DNA from 2 places in the Endozoicomonas montiporae CL-33 genome. Region 1 is predicted to be linked to the other one. Evidence: predicted binding sites of a transcription regulator. Region 1 holds the regulator's gene; the other holds the start of a gene.
The links. Region 1 encodes FNR, which switches genes on or off when oxygen is low (the NO sensors DNR and NnrR bind a similar motif). Its sites were predicted from a motif close to TTGATNTANATCAA; they were not measured.

Region 1 (10,989 bases):
CAGGGTGGTCGAGGTCATAGATTTAGAACACTGATTCCGAGTTAAAGCTCGCGATTATAGCGGTGTGCAATAGTTAGCCGCAATCCGGTGCAACTACCAATAGCGACTGCGAGCAACAACAACCGCGAGAGCATTATTGATGTAGATCAATGGTCAGATGCTGTTTCCGTATAGGCAGAGTGTGTCATTATATGAGATAAAATGTTCTGCAGGGTTTGGATCATCCGCTAACTTTAATCTGTACAAGCGACAGACAGCCGACTGTGGACTTGAAGCAAGACCGATAACCTTTTATCAGGCGCTCTTGACTTGGCCTGTATTAACTTTCATGACCATTTTTGCTGAATTTACAGCAACTCAGGGATAGTCAGTACCAACAATAACCTTCGAAAACACAATATTCAGGGGATTTTTATGAGTGATCACAACAAGTTGAGAGACTGGATGCTAAACCGCCGTGATGAACTGAGCGAGCGGCTGCATAACATTAAAAAAGACGTCACTCGTAAAGCCAGTGCCGACTGGTCGGAGCAGGCACAGGAGCGTGAGAATGATGAGGTGATTGATGCTCTTGGTAATGAAGCAAAGATTGAACTGAATAAAATCAATCTGGCGCTTGATCGCATGAATAACGATGACTACGGCTATTGTGTTGGTTGCGGAGGCGAAATAGCACCTGCCCGTCTGGAAGCTATGCCCTATGCCGATCTGTGCATCAAATGCGCAGAAGCCCGCGATGCCCGTGGCTGATCATAGGCTGCGGATTGCTGTTGATGTCTGATTTTCTCCCGTCTGGCTGGTCTCCCCTGTGATCAGCCGCTCGTAACTGTCTACAAAGCTTTGCACTGAACCGGGGTTGTGGCGGTGAAAATGGTTATGCCAGAGTTTGCCAAGACCCTCGATATCATCTTTAGGCATTGAGTGTATGTTCTTTTCAGTTCTGCAATAGACCAGCCATGCAATAGCTGTTGCGTAAGAGAGGTTTGTCGCCAGCTCAAGGTGTGGATGGCAAAGAAATTCTCTCTGGCTGGCCAGTCCTCTGACCAGACTTGAAAGTTCTGATCGTTTCGCCAGATAAAAATCCCAGATATTTCGATGCATTCGCGGAGAAATATGGTAAATCCCCAGTGCCCGGTGATGATCCTGTTTGATATGAAATCCCAGCTCAGACTCTCGTGCAGCTGTTCCCAGTAACAGGTTTTCAGCCGTAGGGCTCCACATCTGGAGGTGTTTCAGGGTTGGACGAACAACGTGGAGGCGCAATTCCTTTGCACAGATTCCCATGCCTGAATCCTTGTTATGCATTATTCATTTTTATCGTATCACCCGCTTAATACTGAAGCACCAGACATTTGGAAATAAAGTGTAAGAAATATTGTACAGAGAGAACCGGTTGGTTCTCTCTCGGACAGCCTCCTAAGTGGCGGGAAGCATTATTCGCCCTCAAATGCACACAAAGAAAAAGTGGGAACGCCAGCATTTTGCAGACGACGGGAGCCACCGAGGTCGGGCAAATCCATAATGGCTGCGGCTTCAATGGTTTTTGCTCCGAGTTTTTCTATCAGCTGAACTGCAGCCAGAAGGGTTCCGCCGGTTGCAATCAGGTCGTCTACCAATAAAACGCGATCACCTTTGTGCAAACTGTCGGCGTGGACTTCCAGGCTGGCGGTGCCGTACTCCAGATCATATTCCACAGAGAGGGTCTTCGCAGGTAGCTTGCCTTTCTTGCGAAACAGAACCAGTGGCTTGTTGAGTACATAGGAGAGGTTGGAGCCGATCAGGAAGCCGCGGGCATCCATGGCGCCAATATGGCTGAAATCCAGTTCCATGTAGCGGTGGATAAAACTGTCCATCACGCCGCGCCAGGCTTTGGGGTTTTCAAAAATAGTGGTGACATCCCGAAATAGAACGCCGGGCTTCGGCCAGTCCGGAACGCTGCGAATCTGGGACTTAAGATAAAAATCGTCGATGATCATGAAATGGCAACCAGTTACTGTGCGTGTGATGTGAGGTTTGGTGGCTGGAACGGAAGCAACCGCCGGATGTGTACATAAGTACTCAACAATCCGGCAGGCTCCTGAATCCGATTACATCAGATCAGTTTGTTGCAATGATCTGCTCAATATCGGCGGCTTTCCCGCCAGCCAGAGAGCATAGTTGAACTGCATCACGAATTTCAATTTCCTTGCCAACGGCTGAAATCAGACCATTTTTCTGGAAACGTGTGAAAACGCGGCTGACCGTTTCTACCGCCAGTCCCAGATAGTTGCCCATTTCATTGCGAGACATGGACAGTCTGAACGACTGGGATGAGAAGCCACGGCGACGAAAGCGGCTGGCAAGATTGATCAGGAACGTAGCAATACGCTCATCTGCATTCTTCTTGGACAGCAGCATCATCATTTGCTGGTCTTCCCTGATCTTTTTGCTCATCAGGCGCATCAGGTGACGACGCAGCTCCGGGAAGTCATCAGACAGCATCTCCAGCTGCTCAAACGGAATTTCACACACCATGGTGGTTTCCATAGCCTGGGCGGATACCGGATACACGTCAGTGTCCATACCACTCAGGCCGAGGATTTCGCTTGGCAGATAGAAGGCAGTAATCTGTTCTTCACCTTCGTTAGTAGCAGTGTAGGTTTTGATGGCACCGGAGCGAACAGCGTAAACGCTGTCAAACGGATCCCCTTCCAGGAACAGGTGCTCACCTTTTTTCAGCGGACGACCGCGTTTAATGATGCGATCCAGATTGTCAATATCTTTCACACTCAACGCCAGCGGCAGGCACAGAGAGCTGAGACTGCAATCCCTGCAGGCCACATGGCTTGGTTGTCGGACGTTGGGCTTGGACGTCATCGAGTGCCCTCAAGGTCTTTAAATGCAAAACGCTGACTATTTTATGGAAAATATTTTGAAAGTGTAAGTGCGGTGTTGACCTACGAATGTTGATATTGATCGTTTTTTAAACTTAATTCGGCAAGTCGCATTTTGTTGCGGTTAATGCCTAGTCTCGTTGGTGGATGTTTTGTTCTTTTTTGGGGTTTTGAGCAGGTTTTTTGCGACTGGTTTGTACTGGGTTTCATCAGGAGCAATGTTTTGTTGTGTTGCTCTGTGGGGCTTCTATGGAATTATTGTGTAAAAAACGTGTCAGGCAAGGCTGATTTGATGAGGGAATATTCTTGTGGCTCTGCCTTCAGTTGATCATAGTGCCGGTGTTTTTGCTGACTGTTTTTGGGGGAATCAAAGGTTAACCGGTTAAAGTGAGTTAACCTTTGAACGTCTGAGCTTAAATAACTTTAGAAAAATGCTTCACATTATTTTGCTGCTGAAAATAACGGTCAAACACCATACAGATGTTTCTGATCAGCAGCTTGCCAGCCGGTGTTACTTCCAGAACTTCGGGTGTCACTGAGACCAGTCCGTCTTGTTCTAAAGGCTTTAGATTAATCAGTTCAGACAGGAAGTAAGTCGGAAAATCGATTCCGTATTGCTGTTCAATCATGGCTGGCTCAAGCCTGAAATGACAGATCAGCTCGTTAATAACGCTTTGGCGAATCTGGTCGTCTTTCGTCATTTTCAAGCCGCGATGCAAAGGCAGCCGGTTTTCATCAATGGCTGATTGATACTCGGCCATGTCTGTATGGTTCTGTGCGTAGGTTTTTCCTACCTTGCTGATTGAAGATACGCCCATCCCTACCAGATCGCACTGGCTGTGTGTGGTGTACCCCTGAAAGTTGCGATGCAGTGTGCCTTCTTCCTGGGCAATCGCCAGTTCATCATCGGGCAGTGCAAAATGATCCATGCCGATATACACGTAACCACTGTCTAATAATTTACGGGTGGCCTGTTGCAGTATCTGTAGTTTGACACTGGCATCGGGTAAATCTGCTTCACTGATGCGGCGCTGTGGCATAAATCGGTGTGGCAGGTGAGCGTAGTTAAATAGTGACACCCGGTCCGGTTGCATGGTGATGATTTTATTGATGGTGGTCATGAAGCCGTTCAGTGTCTGGTGAGGCAGACCGTAGATCAGATCCATATGGACGGATTTGAAGGCCATGGCGTGTGCAGCATCCAGAACAGACTGGATCTGCTCTTCCGTTTGCAGCCGGTTAACCGCTTTTTGAACGACCGGATCCAGATCCTGAACACCAATGCTGATGCGCGTAAAGCCTGAGTCGCGCAGTGTTGCCATCATGGGCCAGTCTACTTCACGGGGGTCCAGCTCTATGGAATAGTCAATATCGTTACCGTGCGACAGTGTGAAGTGTTCAGACACTTTATTGATCAGGGCACTGATCTGTTGTTCATTCAGAAACGTTGGCGTGCCGCCGCCCAGATGCAATTGTTGTACTTCCTGCTTTGCATTGTACAGTTCAGCCTGAAGTTCAATCTCCTTAAATAAATACTTCAGGTAAGTTTCCGCCTGATCCGTATTTCGGGTGACAATCTTGTTGCAGGCGCAGTAATAGCAGACGTGCTGACAAAATGGAATGTGGAAATAAAGCGACAGTGGTTTGTCAGTGGCCGAGCTGTGCCAGGCACTGGATTGATAGTGCTTTTGATCAAAGTCTTCAGAAAACTGAACGGCCGTTGGGTATGAGGTGTAGCGTGGACCAGACAGGTTGTACTTGCTGATCAGACCTGTATCCCACACGGGTGTGTTATTCATAATTATTCTCGATTGTTTTTATCAGGTCATTAGTCTGTCATCGACCTTGTGAATAGGCTTTCAGTCTATTTAATGGGTGTTCTTATATAATTGACATGTGTCAATAGGTAGGTAGCACAATTTACAGTTGAGTGAATTGTTTGATCAGGGTCAGGTTTGGAGAATTTACATGGAGTGACCGGCAAGGGTCAGCAAAGACATGATCCATTTCTGATGAGGTCCGGGCATCGCCCAGATACCAAACAGAACCATCAGTAATCCCGCCAGATTACGGGTGATAGCGGACTGAATCAATCCGGTTAACTGTCGGGCAAACAGGCCGGTTAGAAACACAGAGGGTAAGGTGCCAAGCCCAAAAGTGCCCATGAGTAATGCAGACTGCAGGGCGTTGCCCTGACTGGCGCTCCAGATCAGGGTGCTGTAAACCATTCCACAGGGTAGCCAGCCCCAGAGACTGCCCAGCGCCAGGGCATTTGGCAGACTGCAAACAGGCATCAGTCGGTTGGCCCGGGGCTGAATATGCTTCCATAGCCGTCCACCTAGCTGTTCCAGTCGTATCAGCCCTCGCCACCATCCGGTGATATAAAGTCCCATGGCAACCAGCATAAAGCCGGCAAACCATCGCAGGGCTGTATGTACACTGCGACTGAGATCACCCAGGTACCAGCCAATGCTGCCCAGAATAAAACCGGCCAGAGCATAGCTGCCAATTCTGCCTATATGATAGGCCAGCATCATAAGCGTTATCTGCCAGCGACTTTTTCCTTGCAGCGACAGGCTTAACGCGGAAGTAATGCCACCACACATACCAATACAGTGAGCGCTGCCCAGTAGTCCGATGCTGAGGGCGGTCAGGTAAACAGGCATGGTATGGCTAAGTTCCATCACCGTACTTCCGAAGTATTGTTATTGTTGCCGGTATAGCTGTTTGAACAGCTTTTCTGAAATATCATGTGTTTTGCATCTTTTAGGATTGTAAGTGGTTATCTTTCTCACTACTCTGACATGTGTCAGTCTGAGCGCTCTTTTTTGTTGCTTTATCTTCGAAAAGGATGCTGTGAGCAGGGCCTTCCAGATCATCAAACTGGCCATTATCGACCGCCCAGAAAAAGACCTTGATAGCCAGAGCAATAAACAGAACAGCGATAGGAATAAGAATAAACAGGCTTTCCATGTTTACGCCCTTATAGCTGATTGATGCACAGCCGTTGTGTCATGGGGATCGGTTCCCTGAAGCCGTTCCGGAGCAGGCTGCTTGCTCAGGCGCAAGGCGTTGCCAACCACCAATAATGAGCTCAGGGCCATACCAATTGCAGCCATCCACGGCGCAATTAACCCGCTAGCTGCCAGAGGCAGGGCAGAGAGGTTATAGAGCAGTGACCAGGCCAGATTCTGTCGAATAACCGATCGTGTTTTCCGGGCCAGCTGGCGGGCATCCAGTAAACGGCTTAAGTCGTTGGATAACAGAACCGCGTCAGCGTGGGTTTTTGCCAGATCGGAAGCACTGCCCATGGCCAGAGAGATATCGGCACCTGCCAACACCGGTACATCATTAATACCATCCCCAACCATCAGAATTCGCTCACCTTTTTGCTGTTGCCGTTTAATAAAGTCAAGCTTGTCGTCCGGGTTCGCCTCTGCCTGCCAGTGGCTGATGTTTAACTGTTCTGCAACCGAGCTAACGACGGCTGTCTGGTCACCACTGAGCAAAGTCACTTTTATGCCACTGCGCCGCAACTGACTGATCACGTTGCCCGCCTCTGAGCGTAGGCTGTCGTCTTTTATACGGAACCAGCAAAGAGGCGTATTCCGCTGACTCAACATCAGCCACTGGTCTGTTCCTTCTGGCGCTGCGGGGCTATGTCCAGCCAGACAGAAATCAGCTCTGCCGATTCGATACAGAGTGTCATTAACGACACCTTCTACCCCCTGTCCGGTGTGAGTTCTCACTTGCTCAGCGGGCATTGCCGAGGTGCGACTGCGAAAGGCTTTAGCAATAGGGTGTTCTGAATGCGCTTCCAGTGCGGCGGCAATCTGAAGCACATCTGTCTTTGAATGATCCGGGCTGATCATTCTTACCTCAGCCAGTTCAATATTACCTCTGGTCAGGGTTCCGGTTTTGTCAAAAACGACGTGGTTAATCTTTTCCAGACCTTCCAGCACATGTCCCCGGGTGATCAGAAAACCGAGTTGATGCAGGTGGCCGGTGGCTGCGGTTAATGCCGTAGGAGTAGCCAGCGACAGTGCACAGGGGCAGGTGACCACCAGTACCGATAATGTGATCCAGAACGCGTCTTCGGGAGCAACGCCCGACCAGTACCAGTAAACAGTGGTTGCCACAATCAGTACTGAAGCGACAAACCATGCTGCTACCCGGTCAGCCATTCTGGCAATGGCTGGCTTTTCATGTCGGGCATGGTTGAGCAGTTGCATAATGGCGGACATGCGGGTTTCGGCGCCTACTTGCGTTACCTTAAAGTCGATGGCGTTTTCGACATTAAGACTGCCGCCGATCACTGTGTCTCCAAGTGAGTGAGGCACCGGACGGTTTTCACCGGTCAGCATGGATTCGTCAAAACGGCTGGAACCAAGGGTAATAATGCCATCGGCAGGTATTGAGTCGCCGGGTAATACACGTACTAAGTCGCTTTTCTGTAATTCTGCGACCGGTACTCTGACGTATTCTTCGCCGACCTGCTTTAGGCAGCTTGAAGGTAGCAGGTTCTGCAAGGCTCTTGCAGCTCTTGACGTGGCATGCCTTGCCCGCAGTTCAAGGTAGCGTCCGGTCAGAAGAAAAAAGGTGAACATGGATACCGAGTCAAAATAGACTTCACCTCTGCCATTAAGTGTTGCCCACAGGCTGGCCACATAGGCACCGCCGATGGCAATAGAGACAGGCACATCCATGCTCAGGTGACGGACTCTCAGGTCTCGCAGAGCGGCTTTAAAAAAAGGCGCGGCGGAATAAAAGATGACAGGGGTTGCTACAATCGCACTGATGTAACGAATAAAATCCCGGTAAGGGTCACTCATATCATTGGTGATGGCGCCCGAATACAGGGCAACGGCATACATCATCACCTGCATGGTGCCAATGCCTGCCAGTGCCAGTCGTCTAATAAAACGACGGTTTTCTTCTTTTAATAAGGCTTCCTGTCTGTCTGCGCGCCAAGGGTGAGCTTTGTAACCAATACGGTGAATATGCAGCAGGATGGTACTCAGGGGAATCTGTTCAGGGCTCCATACGACCTGTGCTTCATGCGTACTGAGGTTAACGCTGATCAGGTCTACCCCTTTTAGCGAGCCGATGTGATTTTCCAACAGCCAGATGCAGGCGGCACAGGTAATGCCTTCAATTAACAGGGAGGCTTGTTTCAGAGAGGCGTCTTTTGAGAGAACAAACTCTTTCTGAATATCGTCCCGGTCATAGATCAGCAGTTCTTCCTGAAGCCGTTGGGTGATGGTGCCCGCTTGCAAGCCGGGATCGGTACGATGCTGATAATAATTGTCCAGACCTCCGGCAATAATAGCCTCTGCCACAGCCTTGCAGCCGGGGCAGCACATGGGTTGTTGTATTCCTTCGATTTCGGTGTGAAACGGCGGTTCACCCGGAATAGGCAGATGGCAGTGAAAGCAGTGATGATGCTCCTTACTCATGTTTCACTCCCCTTGCATCAAGGATGCGTTTGCAGTTTAAGCGTTGCTCCGGGCTCAAGGGTATGGGCCTGGTTCAGGCGCCAGCCGGTTTCATAACCGACTTCCGGAATCAGTTCGTCCATGGTTTCCAGCTGAATATAGGTTTTGCCGGACGGGTTATGGTCGGTCTGGCCGACGTAAACGACGCCTGAATCGCGGCTGATGCTGCGTTGCAGGGTGATGATATTGTCCCGGTCTGCAAAGGTAGGGGAGAGCAGGCTAAGTTTCAGGGACTCAGGCCACTCTTCAGCATCGCCCTGAAGGGTTACCCGTACTTCACCCATCAGGTCATCAATATAGAGCCGGGCAGCGATGTTCAGATCGCGGGCATTCTGATCCCGGGTCAGATCCTGATTAATGGCTTTACCGCTTTTGTAATAGTCATCCACCACCACGCTGTCCTGAATCTTGAAGGCATAGTAAATCCGGTAACTGCCCCAGATGAACGTGGTCATCAGCAGTCCGAGAATCGCCCAGACCCAGGGTTCCCTGTACCAGGGGGTAAAAGGTTCTTGATTCACCGGATGGGTCATGTACTGCTTCCTCTTGTCCGAATGTTGTTCTTTTTATGATGAGTGAACGGCTATTTTAACGGTGCAACGAACCGGCTGCCAGAACTGACCGAAACCGAATCGGGCTGCTGGCTCGTCAGCGTAAATTCAATATCCTGACTGGGGCTTGTTAATTCATTAACAGGCGCTGATAGCCGGATGACCTGTTCTGCCACTTCCCCGGAGTCTACGACAAAGGTAGGCGAACTGCCGGATTGTAAGTCGTTAATGCCCGTGAAGCTGAGAGTTAGTGTCTGATTTCGGTCGGTCTTGTTAGCCACCTTCAGGGTAAAGATGTTTTCAATGCGCCCGTCCGGCAGTGTGCGATACAGAACATTGCGATCTCTTAATACTTCAAATTCAAACGGCGAGCGGTGAGCTAGAGTCCAGAGAAACAATCCGACCATGACCAGTAAGGCACTGGCATAACCCACCAGACGGGGACGGAACCAGTGGCGGGATTGGCCCGCCAGCTGGTTTTCGGTGGTATAACGCACCAGTCCGGGCTCATAACCCATTTTGTCCATAATGCTGTCGCAGGCATCGATGCAGGCTGCACAACCAATGCAGCCAATCTGCAGGCCGTCCCGGATATCAATTCCGGTTGGACAGACCTGAACACAGACCTGACAATCGATGCAGTCACCGAGTCCTTCTTCTCTATAATCACTGTTGCGTTTTCTTGAACCTCTGGCTTCACCGCGCTTCTCGTCGTAGGCGACCACCAGTGTGTCATTATCAAACATGACGCTCTGAAAACGGGCATAAGGACATATCAGCAGGCACACCTGCTCCCGCAACCAGCCAGCATTGCCATAGGTGGCGAGTGTAAAAAAGGCAATCCAGAATACGGCCCAGGGATGAACCTGCCAAGCGGTGATATCGACTACCAGCTGCCGGATGGGGGTAAAGTAGCCGACGAATGTCAGGCCGGTGGCCAGTGCAACCAGCAGCCAGAGAGTATGCTTTGCCAGTTTTCGCAGCAGCTTGTTGCCAGACATGGGCTGCTGATCCAGCTTCATGCGCCGGTTTCGCTCACCTTCTGTGAAACGTTCAATCCACATAAAAATCCAGGTGAAGACGCTTTGCGGACAGGTGTAGCCGCACCATATTCGGCCAGCAAACACGGTAATAGCGAATAAGCCAAAGGCGCAGATAATCAGCAGCCAGGACAGCAAGATAAAGTCCTGAGGCCAGAAGGTAGTGCCAAACAGATGGAATTTCCTTTCCGGCAGGTCAAACAGCACCAGTTGTTGCCCACTGATTTCAACCCAAACCGTACCAAAGTACAGTAATATCAGCAGCCCTGCGCCCAGTAGCCTGAGATTGCGGAAAAAGCCGGTAAAGCTGCGCGTGTAGATGGGGTCTGGCTTTTGGTACAGGTCAATCAGTTCAGGCTGCTCGTTGGGTTGATGGCTGAGCTGCTTGCTGAGCTGCTTGCTGAGCTGCTTGCTGAGCTGATTGTTGGATGGTTTGTCGAGATTTTCGCCGGGCTGATTTTTTTTCATTGCGCTAAAAACACCGCTTTTTTGGATTTCTTTTGTTGCTGCGTCGAATTAGATACAGGCTTTCAGGTGTTATTTGAAAAAACTATCCAGATTTTCGATGGTCTATATTACCCGTCTTTCAAATAAATAGCTTTGATGAGAGTGACAAATAATACGAAATTTATCCTGAGAGTTTTTTTTCTCAGCGCCTTGCTGTTGTGTTCCAACAGGCAGTCTTGTGCTGGTGACCAGCGCTTTCACGACCTTCCATTTGGAACATTGGGCTTTGATGGTAGTGGAGTACAGTCTTACTACGATCAATCTTATTCATCGGAGGCCGAGGCTTATCATGCACCCTATCTGTCTTCTTTAATTAACAGCGCTGAGGCGTCATTCAGGATGACGCTGGCTTCTGTGCTGGTGGGCGGGCTGTCTTACGCTGTTTTCCCGAACTGGCTGTCATCAAAGCTCAGCCCGGCAAGGGTCGCCTATGGTACGATGTTCCTGCAGTCTCTCCGCTCAATGGTGCCTTTTTATCTGGATCTGTTTTCCAGATCTTATCGCTTTTCTCAACTGGGCGAAG
Region 2 (10,989 bases), 2.7 Mb from region 1:
CCGTTTCCACGCCTGTGGAAACCGACGATATGAGCATTCATGTCAGCTACGATACAGACAGCGTTTATCTGGGGCAGACCCTGAGTGTGAATTTTGAATGGATCACCTCCATTCATCCGAATGCGCTGCAAGCGGTTAACATTCTGCTTCCGGTGTTTGAGCATGCTGACATTCTGCCGGTTGAACCCTGGGATGCTTTCGTCTCATCTGACCAGAACGCCATTGGCCTGCCGGTTGGCAGCCGTCGTATTATTGCACGCTGGCACCGTATGGGAGGCGATCTCTTCCGCATTCATTTTCATTACAAGGTGCAGCCTCGGAAGGCAGGTGTTTTTGAACTGCCTCCTTCCCTGTTGCTGGCCAGTGCGGACCCCGTACTGATGAGAAACAGCCCTCAGGATTTCAGGGGTTCACGGCTTCCTGCTCATTTTGACAACAACTTCTTCCAGGCTGAACGGAGTGTAACCCGTGAGCCCCCTGTTCGACTGATGACCAGAGCGCAACCTCTGCGATTTGAAGTTAAGCCTTTACCTTCGGAAGTTCCTGAAAACTTTTCAGGCATGATTGGTCGCCCGGACATTGTTGTTGCTGCCGAACCGGATGAAGTGCATCAGGGCGAACCCATGCAGTTACGCTTTGAGATTACGCATCCGGATCCTGAGGTAGCCAGATTGCCTGAACTGCACACGATGACAGCGTTCACCAACAGCTTTGATGTCCCGGCAGATATCGGGCCGGGAACCTACGAAAATGGTGTGAAAATCGTACGACAGAGTCTGTTTCCGGGGAATGCTGATACAACGGAAATTCCTTCTGTGATCTTCAGTTATTTTGACCCGCAAACCGGGCATTTCCACAACTATACTACACCACCAATTCCCCTGACCGTGATACCTGTTGAGCGGTTTAACATTAGTACCAGCGCACTGTCTGATGATATGGAGCTGAGAAACCCGGTTAAACCTGACCAGAATGGCATCTGGTCGCATAACTGGTCGCAGGAACTGGTAAGCCAGACTCAGGAAAAAAACCCGTTCCGGGCGTTATTCTTGCTTGCTTTGCTGGTCTCACCTCCCGGACTGGTTTTGTTCGGTGCTCTGTCGACTATTCAGGAAAAGTGGAAAGCCTGTCGTGGCGACAGTGCAATTACACAACTGTGTGATGAGCTGAAAACAGGCAGTGACCCCCTGGCTCCGCTGAGTGCATACTTTTATCGTCGTATAGCGCTGCCACCGTCGAAACTCAATAGCCAGACTCTGGCCGTTGCACTGTCTCAGTCGGGTATCAGCGACGCTTTGAATCAGGAGGTTTGTCAGTGGCTGGATTGCTGTCAACAGGATTATGCCTCCCGGACTAACGACACTCAGCTTGCATCAGCCCGGCATGCAGCATTTGTCGGGCTGATGCAGTGCCTTGATAAGGCCCTGCCTGGTGACAGAGTGCCAGCAGTAAAAGGAGTACGGTCATGAAACAGCTTTTACTATTCACCCTGATGCTGTTGTCATTGCCTGATATTAGTCAGGCAGAAATCACTGACCTGGATGGTCAGTTGCAGGCATTGAGAAAGGAACACAAGCAGGCATTGCAGTTGAGCCAGAGTTATCCGCACAGAGCCCGTAAAGCCCACACGCTGATGGCGGGCAAACAACAGGCTTTGTGGAATGTTGATGGCATTAACCAGGCGATTCTGGCTTACAACATTGGCAGCAGCTGGTTCCTTGCAGATCGCTATGGTGAAAGCATTCTTTGGTATCGTCGCGCGGAAGAGCTTGGGTATAGCAGCAATGAGCTGACGCACAATCTCAAATACGCCCGTACACAGAGGCTCGACAGTTTGCCTGACAGCTTTGGCAACCCATGGCTGGCAACAACCCACCAGGTAGCCAGCTCCGACACCTGGCTATTTTTCTCCATAGTCGTTTATCTGGTGTTCTGGTGGCTGGTGTGGGGTTATATCCGTTCTGACCGAACGGAGAAGAGCCGCATCATCATCGCAGGTAGCATTATGCTGCTGACCAGTGCTCTGACCGTTTTCAAGCTCAACTATACGCCTGCAGTCAGTACCGGCGTCATCACGGCAATGGACATCACTGCCCGCAAAGGACCCGGCATAGTCTATGCCCCTGCCTTCACCAATCCGCTGAATCAGGGAACCGAGTTTATTCTGCTGCAGGAATCGGAAAACTGGCAGGAGGTGCTGTTAAGTAATGGCACAAAAGCCTGGCTGCCGAAGCGTGCAGCAACTGCTATCAGGAAAGACAGTTAACGCTGTGCCATCCTCACCCCGGAACGGTGCATGGGGGTGAGGAGCTTTTCCAGCAGACTTGATTAAAAGTTTCAGGACTTGCGTTCAGAAGTCCGCAGTCGTTTCACAGGAATAACCTTTTTCTCTACCCCCGGACCTTCATAAGAAACCGTAAACTGCCGCATACCGGTTGATTGAAAATACTCGGCAGATACCGGGTGTTCACCGGCTGGTAAATAAATCGTGCCGGAGTTTTCAATGCCTGCCTCACCCTCTATGACTTTTTTCCCATCAATTGTGAGCCTGTTCGGGCTGTTCGAATCCGTATAGAAGGTATAGTGACCGGATTGTTCGACAGTCAGCCAACCCTGATACAACAGCCCGAAGTTTGTTGCCCGGTCTCGTGGTGTTGCGTGGAAGGTACTCACCTGAACTTCCCACTCAGGTGTCATCGCCGACAGATCTGGCAGGTTGTCCACATCCCAGCGACCTTCATTTTCAAAATAACTGACCATCAACCCCGCATCAGCATCCCTGACAAAGCCGCCTCTGCGATAAGCTTCCTGTATTTCAGGGGCTTTGTCATAGAGCTCCCAAATTAAGCCTGTTTTGTGGTTTTCAAGGGCGACAACATTTGAAGTCGGATTCAGGCTGACATATTTCCGGTGGTCGGCAGACCACCAGTCAGCATCCTTGTTATAGGAGTCATAAAATCCATAGCCGCCGTAAACCTTTGTCTGGTATTTATCGTAAAGGTGGCGAATCGCAGGAATAATTTTCTCCGGGAGATAAGGTGTTGAGGCGACCAGTGCGCCCATTGAAATCGTACCATTATCGTCAATACCGGGTTTGCCTTCCACCTCGTGGCGTTGATAACCCCAAGGGTCGTGATCAGCCATAATGCCCCATTCCAGCTCACCATAACTCGAGTGATCTTCAGGGTTCATCAACCCGTAGTTATACTGCAGGTCAACCCGGCTGTGTGCCGTGTCCCAGAAGCTGACATAGTCATCCCTCAGGTCTCTGGGGTCGATGGCAATATAGTTGTGATGGACTGAGTAAAGCGGTTCTTGCTTATTTCCCCCCCACAGGCGGTTGCCATTGTATAACTTCCCGGTGTCGTCATGCCTGGACAGCTCGCCGTTAATGTAGCGGTTATAACTGATGCCACCACCGGCTGCCCAACCGGAGTGGTAAACCTCTGCCGGTATCGGGTGAGTAGGTGAACCCAGGGCCAGTACATACACCCCAAAAGTTTCCTGGAAACTTTTTAACAAAAGGCTTTCTTCAAACCCTGTCGTTTGTGACCAGTGCCACATCAGCACTTCGCCTTCGGTTTTTCCGTCAAAATCACGGAAAAGGTTGAAGTCAACGGAGTGGTACAACTCTGATGCCAGTTCACGAATTTCCGCTTCCAGCGCATTGTTTTCAGTGAAGTACTCACGAGCGACCAGCGCCCCCTGCAGGAACATGCCGGTATCGCTCAAGTTTGCGCCATCATCAGGACTGTCCAGGCCCGCCAGCCTGCCGGTATGACAACGTACCCAGCGTGGCCAACCGGTTCGGAAGCGATCGGCGGACTTCATGAAACGCAGCATTTTCACCACGCGGCGGGCAGCGTCCTCACGATCAATAAACTCATTCTCCACCCCCGCAGCCAGAGCCATGGTCGCCATTCCCGTATGAAAAGGGCCGCAATTGTTGCTCTGGTTTGCTTTCTGGTATGAAATTCGTGTCAGGCCACTGTGCGGATGCATATAGTCCGTCATGTAGCGGAATGTCGTTCTCTGTAAACTGTCCAAGAACTCTTTGTCAGACAGGTTTGCTGCCTTGCCCCGACCGACATAAGTCAGCTCTGACTCTGTGCTACCAATAACGCTGCTGACAAAGTAATCGGCTTCTTGGCTGTCATCCGCATCAAAGTCAATATACGCACTGACGGTCACCGGCTGGTCGTTCAGTTTCTCTCTATAGTCGCTACCAACAACAGAACGGTAAACGTTATACCCTTTAAAATCTTTCAGCCAGAAAGACGGATCCAGATGTCTCCAGACCACTTCAGCCGCACTATGGACAGAGTTAACCTCCACCACTTCGGGGCTGGCAGAAATCTGCCTGATATTATCGAGATAAAGTTCACCATGGGTATCAGAGGTGAACAGTCGTAACTCTTCAAGGGTAGAGCTGCTTTTATCCTTAAGCTGCCGTACATCAATAGCAATCGTAGACCAGCCACCGTTGACAACATTCCTGCTTATACTGGAAAAAACCTGTCCCTCCAGTTTCATATCCACTGAAGATACCTCTTGCCCTTCCGGCACATAAAGATCCAGCATAATGAAGTCGGCTTTGTCGTAGTCAATCACGTCCGACGAAAAATCATGGCGAATAGACAGGTAATCATCTCTATGGTTTTCCCAGCCAAGACTCAGGAAATAATCTTTTTCTGTCGGATAAGCGTGAGAACCCTGCCTGGCCATTGAGATTTCAACCGCTGCACTGCCGCCATTCACGCTGAGTTCTGGTAATGTTTCGTCCGGTTCATATCCAACGAGCAGCTTCGTAGCGATATCTGAAGCTGGAGGAGTACCTGGAGAGGCTTCCCCGGTTGGCGGCACGCCTTCAACAAAAGAAGGCAGATTTTCACTTCCGAATTGATCGTTACAACCGGCTAAAGGATAGGCTGAAATACAAACACACAATATTGTCCGCTTTAGTTTTATCATTGAGTTCCACTCGATGTATTTATTTCGACTTATATCTGTAGCCCATCATGTGATACATACAGATGCAGCTCCTGTGAAGAAAGCTTTAAATGTCGCAGAGAATGTAGAAACATTTCGTAATATAATTTTCTTGCATCTTCTTCCACTCGTTCCCATAAGTCATCACCTCTATTGACTTTAATCAAAATAATTACAACACAAGTGACATGCATCAACGTTAAAGCTCATTGTGTACAATGGATTAGATTATTTTGCAGCACTGTATTGATATAACGATGTCTACTCTGTAGATTTACGCGAATAAGAGAAACGTTTATACTCACTTTGCACCAAAAGGTTTAATAGGAATGTCCAAGCTTAAAAAAGCTTTGCTGGCAATGGCCGTTTCAGCAACTGTCCATAGTGCGGCAGCGGTTGCAGCACCGACACAGGCCACCTCTGTAAATACAGAAGCTACCAGGCCTAACGTCATCATCATCTATGTAGACGATATGGGCTGGGGCGACGTTGGCTACCATGGCTACAAAGATATAAAAACCCCAAACATTGATGCACTGGCAGAAGAAGGCACTTGGTTTTCACAGGCTTACGTATCCGCTTCCATCTGTGGCCCGTCCCGTGCCGGTATGATCACCGGTGTTCACCAGCAGCGCTTTGGTATCTACGGTAACTTTAACGAAAACCATATTCCATCCAGCCAGCCACTGGCCATGGAAATGATGAAGGACAACGGCTACCAGACTGCAGTAATCGGTAAGTGGCACTTGGGTGAACTAACGGGCCTGCCGAACGAACGTGGTGCCGACTTCTTCTATGGCTTCCTGGACGGTAGTCACGACTACTTTAAGTCCACCACCAACCCTGATGCCCACATGCGTTTCGCGCCCATCTATCGCAATACCGAAATAGAGCCGCCTATTCAGCAAAGCAATGGCTATCTGACTGAATTGTTTACTGACGAGGCCATTGAATTCATTGATGAGGCCGTGAAAAGTAAAGAACCATTCTTTATGTATCTGGCTCACTTTGCCGTTCACCACCCATGGCAGGTACCCGAAAGCTACGTTGAACGGCTGAAAGATTTGCCGGTCGCTGAAGGTATTGCCGGTGAGGAGCGCAGACATTTTGCAGGCATGGCCCTGGCACTGGACGATGGCATCGGTGAAGTGATGGACTCACTGAAGCATCACGGCATTGACGATAACACCATTGTATTTTTCATGAGTGACAATGGTACACCTCGTGGCCAGGGCTTTGCGCAGCCTGTCCAGAAGCAGCGCGGCGAAACCACCATGTCGAGCCCTGGTCCATTCAACGGCTTCAAGGGTGACACCTATGAAGGGGGTATTCGTGTACCGTTTGTTGCACGCTGGCCAGGTAAAATTCCTGCTGGTCAGGAATATAAACAGATGGTTTCCTCTATGGACATCGTACCAACCATTGCCGCAGTGGCCGGTACTGAGCTCTGGTCTGGTGCTACTCCGTTTGACGGTAAAGACCTGATGCCTTACCTGAAAGGTGAAATGGGTGAAGATGGACCTCATGAAACCATGTACTGGCGTCGTGACGACGATTACGCGATCCGCGATGGTGACTGGAAACTAACCTGGAACAGCCAGAGTGGCCCTCAGACTATCCGCCTGTTCAACATCGAAAACGATCCTGGCGAATGGGACGACCTGGTCAGTAAGCACCCGGAGAAAGCCCAGGAGCTGCAGAACAAGTTTGACGCTTGGGAAGCGACTCTGCCTGTTAACAAGCTGAGCTACAAACCCCAGAACCGTAACATGGGCTTCTACGCTGGTGAAATCACCGACGTCAAGGAATACAACAAAAAAGCCAACGGCAGATAAGCACTGATCTCCTGACGATTTACCCACTTAATTCCAGCCCGCTTTAACTAGCGGGTTTTTTCATACAAAACGTCTTTAGCCCTGACACAGGCTCCCAGGAAAGCTTATGCGTGTGGGGCTGTTATCACCAGTTAGTATTAGAACTCTTTCAAAGTGCAACCTAAGAATTTTCTGAATGTTTAAAAAAACTTTTATCGTTGTAGCTATCATGCTAACCATCTGGCTGGCAGCGTCCTATAAGGGCGTTGACCTGAATCAGACGCTGGTGATTGGCGCCCCCTTTGAGTACACCAGTCAGGATTTGTCCAAAGACGGTTATATCTTTTCACGCTTCCAGGTCACTGAAACCCTGGTAGAAATTCAGCCAGACGGCAGTATACAACCTAAACTGGCTACCCACTGGCAAACCAGCGACGATCGTCTGACATGGCGTTTCACCTTGCGCCCTGACGTACTATTCCATGACGGGACAGCAATGACGGCAGAAGTTGTCGTCTTTTCCCTGCAACAGGCACTGAAAAAGCCCGGAATTATTCATCAGCTACCTTTGAATAAGCTCTATTTTGAAGGTGATTATGAAGTCGTTTTTGAACTGGAACAACCCTATCGGCCACTACTCTACGTACTGTCCCACTTTTCAACTGCTATTGCCGCTCCATCGTCTTTTGAGCAAAAAAATGGAAGGGCTATTGCCATACTGAAAGGCACAGGCCCTTACCAGATCCAGCTCTTGTCCCCTCCTCACAAGCTGGATGTAGAGCGGTTTGATAACTACTGGGGAGAACCGGCCAGAATCAGGCAGATACAGTACCTTACTGGACACCGTGCTGAAAGCCGGGCACTGCAGGCACGAAGCGGACAGGCAGACATCATCTATACGCTTGACCCGGCCAGCATCAGCATGCTGGAGCAGGCTCCGAATGTTGATGTTTACAGCGAGTCCATTCCCCGTACACTGCTGTTGAAGCTGAATAATGAACACCCTTATCTGAATACTGTCGAAACAAGGCAAGCCCTGAGCCTTGCCCTGGACCGTGAAGGCATTGCCGAAAGGATTATCAGGGTACCCGGCTCCGAAGCCTACCAGCTGTTCCCGCCCGCCTTGGGCGACTGGCACATGAAGGAGCTGGAAGGTCAGAAAAGCCTGCAAAAAGCCAGGGAAATCCTGACAGGTCAAGGCTGGATTACCGGTGATGACGGTGTTCGCGTTCGCGATGGCAGACGTTTCAGCCTGGGGCTTGTGACCTACGCCGACCGCCCTGAAATGACGGTTGTGGCAACAGCTATCCAGGCGCAGTTATGGGATCTGGGTATCGAAGTAACTATTTATGTCGGCAATTCCAGTGACATCCCTTACCTGCATCAGCAAGGTACACTTGAACTGGCACTGGTGGCCCGGAATTTCGCCTGGGCCAATGATCCCCTGGCATTACTGTTTGACGATACCAGAACCCACCTTGGCAGCGACTGGGGACACATGAACTGGACCTCAGGCGAGTTAAACCAACTTCTCAGTGAGATGACCCTGACTCTGGACAGCGAAGCCTATTTCAAACTGTCACAGCAAGCCGCTTCGATTCTTGCAGAAGAGATGCCTGTTATTCCGGTGATTTTTTACACTCAGCAAATCGCTGTCAACAAACGACTCAAAAACTTTTACTACGATCCTTTTGAGCAAAACTACCGTGCTTCGGAGATGTATTTTGATTAAACAAATTCTTCTCAGGCGTGCGGCACAGGCTGCTTTTGTTGCCTGGGGCGTAGGGACGTTGACGTTTATTATGATGCGACTGCTGCCCGGTGACTTTGCCTACCGTATCGCCGCCGGACGCTACGGCTATGACTATGTCAGCCAGGCTGCGGCAGAAGCCGTGAGGGCAGACCTGGGCCTTGATCGTCCCGCTATTGTTCAATATCTGGAGTGGCTGCTAAATCTGCTCCGGTTTAACCTGGGCGATTCTCTGGTTTCAGAAAATCCGGTTACTCAGGAACTTGCCCATCAGCTGGGAAGCTCCCTGGAGCTGGCTGTCTTTGCCAGTTTCTTTGCCTTGCTCATTGCCGTCCCTGTTGGACTTTATGCCGGACGGCATGCTGGCGGAGCAGGTGACCGGCTGTCGTTAATGGTATCGGTTATACTCAGGGCGCAGCCCGTGTTTGTCATTGGCCTGTTGATGGTCCTTGCTTTTTCCCTGAAACTGGGATGGTTTCCCGTCGCCGGTTTTGGCAGCAGCGAATACCTTATACTGCCAGCCCTCTCTCTGGCTCTGACGCTGGCCGCCATATCCAGCAGGATGATTCGCAATTCAACCTGCGATGTTCTGGCATCACCTTTTTACCGGTTTGCACGTTTTAAGGGATTAACAGAACAGCAGGCTTTTACGCATCACGCATCTCCCAATATTGCCTTGCCGGTTGTCGCCTTTGTCAGCATACAGGCGATCAACCTGATTGAAGGTATCGTCATGATAGAGTCCCTGTTTTCCTGGCCGGGTATTGGCCATGCGCTGGCCCATGCCATCTTCGCCCGGGACGTACCGATGATTCAGGGGGCTGCGCTGGTTATGGGCCTGATATTTGTAGCTATCAATACGGTAGCAGACCTTATTGTATTCAAGCTTGACCCGAGACAGAGAGAAGAGACCTTATCGTAATGAAAGCCGACATTCAATTAAGGCCCTCACAGTATCTTGGGGCGGCACTGCTGTTGTTCCTGCTGAGCCTGGTGGTGCTGGAAACCCTGTTCTGGGGACACAATCCGGCAAGTCAGAATCTGGATCAGGTCTTTCATGCGCCTACCCTGGCTGAGCCTCTTGGCACAGACCAGTTTGGTCGAAGCAACTTGGCCCGTCTTTCATCAGCGTTACAGACTTCTATCTTGATGGCAGTATTCAGTGTATTGACGTCCGCTACCCTTGGTGTGTCACTGGGCGTTGTTGCCGGTTGGAAGCGGGGCTGGATTGACCGTATTCTGTCCATTGTCGTCAATATTCTGCTGGCGTTGCCGGGACTGGTTCTGGTGCTGCTGTTTGGCGCGCTGGTTCCCGGTTCATTCTTCATTTTATATATAGCGATCTCTCTGGTTCTGTGGGTCGAATACTTTCGGGTGATTCGCGCCAGAACCATCACTGTCATGAACTCCCCGGAAGTTGAAGCTTCCCTGCTTTACGGATTTGGCCCATGGTATGTGTTTAAGCGTCATCTTTGGCCGGCTTGCAAGAAAGATATTTATACTCTGGCCTGCTTTGGTGCCGGTAACTCTGTGCTTGCACTGGCTTCCATTGGTTTTGTCTATGTTGGACTCAGACCTCCCCACGCAGAACTGGGTCTGATGATGGTCGAACTGTTTCCCTATTACTCTGACGCAGCATGGGTGCTGCTCCAACCTTTGACCGCAGTCATTTTACTGGTACTTGGATTTCACCTCATTGCAGGAGGTGAACATGAATAGTTTTGCAGGTCATTCTGTAGCACGCAGCCAGCTTTCCTTCGACGAGGCAGCAGCAGCCTCAAGAGAATTGACTCCCGTTATTGAGATAGAAAATCTTTCCATTCATTCCGTAAATGAATGTATTGTCTCCGGCTTATCCCTGACGTTGAGCACTGGCAACCCTGTTACCATTCTTGGCGAAACCGGCTCCGGAAAAAGCCTGCTGGCCCAAAGCATTATGGGGGCTTTGCCAGCCGGACTCACCTGCTCTGGTCATATAAGGCGTTTTGGCCGTGACGATCACACGCTGGATGAGCTGGAACAACTCTGGGGATGTCGTATTGCTATGCTCCCTCAGGAACCTTGGCTTTCCCTTGATCCGATTATGCCAGGCAAACAGCAGGCTGCCCTGGTTGAACAGCTGGTTAATGGCCTGTCGGAGAAAGAATCGGCAAATATTACCCTGAAACGTATGACTGAACTGGGTCTAGGCACTGATGGAGAGAAAGTGCCTGACCAGCTATCCGGAGGTATGGCGCAGCGCCTTGCCTATCTATGCGCCACAGCGGCAGGTGCGGATGTCCTGATCGCGGACGAGCCGACCAAAGGGCTGGATGCCAGCCATAAGTCACGGATTATTGAGCTTTTACGGAAGCAAAGCGATAAAGGCTCATTACTCACCATCACACATGACATTGATGTCGCCAGGGCGCTAGGAGGCGACCTTATAGTCATGCG

Region 2: a site for FNR is predicted at 5,173-5,186, ahead of EZMO1_RS04450 (sulfatase family protein). Genes of this name have one in related genera too.

The regions. Positions count from the first base shown of each region.
Region 1 covers NZ_CP013251.1:3,658,027-3,669,015, reverse strand. The annotation lists gene ttcA (tRNA 2-thiocytidine(32) synthetase TtcA) at 1-18, opposite strand, end outside; gene EZMO1_RS16800 (TraR/DksA family transcriptional regulator) at 415-750, shown strand; gene EZMO1_RS16795 (hypothetical protein) at 751-1,284, opposite strand; gene EZMO1_RS16790 (adenine phosphoribosyltransferase) at 1,434-1,976, opposite strand; gene fnr (fumarate/nitrate reduction transcriptional regulator Fnr) at 2,098-2,856, opposite strand; gene hemN (oxygen-independent coproporphyrinogen III oxidase) at 3,287-4,672, opposite strand; gene EZMO1_RS16775 (sulfite exporter TauE/SafE family protein) at 4,838-5,557, opposite strand; gene ccoS (cbb3-type cytochrome oxidase assembly protein CcoS) at 5,640-5,846, opposite strand; gene EZMO1_RS16765 (heavy metal translocating P-type ATPase) at 5,849-8,329, opposite strand; gene EZMO1_RS16760 (FixH family protein) at 8,347-8,901, opposite strand; gene ccoG (cytochrome c oxidase accessory protein CcoG) at 8,952-10,427, opposite strand.
Region 2 covers NZ_CP013251.1:1,003,685-1,014,673, reverse strand. The annotation lists gene EZMO1_RS04465 (BatD family protein) at 1-1,469, shown strand, start outside; gene EZMO1_RS04460 (SH3 domain-containing protein) at 1,466-2,266, shown strand; gene EZMO1_RS04455 (glucoamylase family protein) at 2,338-4,947, opposite strand; gene EZMO1_RS04450 (sulfatase family protein) at 5,319-6,824, shown strand; gene EZMO1_RS04445 (ABC transporter substrate-binding protein) at 7,000-8,535, shown strand; gene EZMO1_RS04440 (ABC transporter permease) at 8,528-9,475, shown strand; gene EZMO1_RS04435 (ABC transporter permease) at 9,475-10,272, shown strand; gene EZMO1_RS04430 (ABC transporter ATP-binding protein) at 10,265-10,989, shown strand, end outside.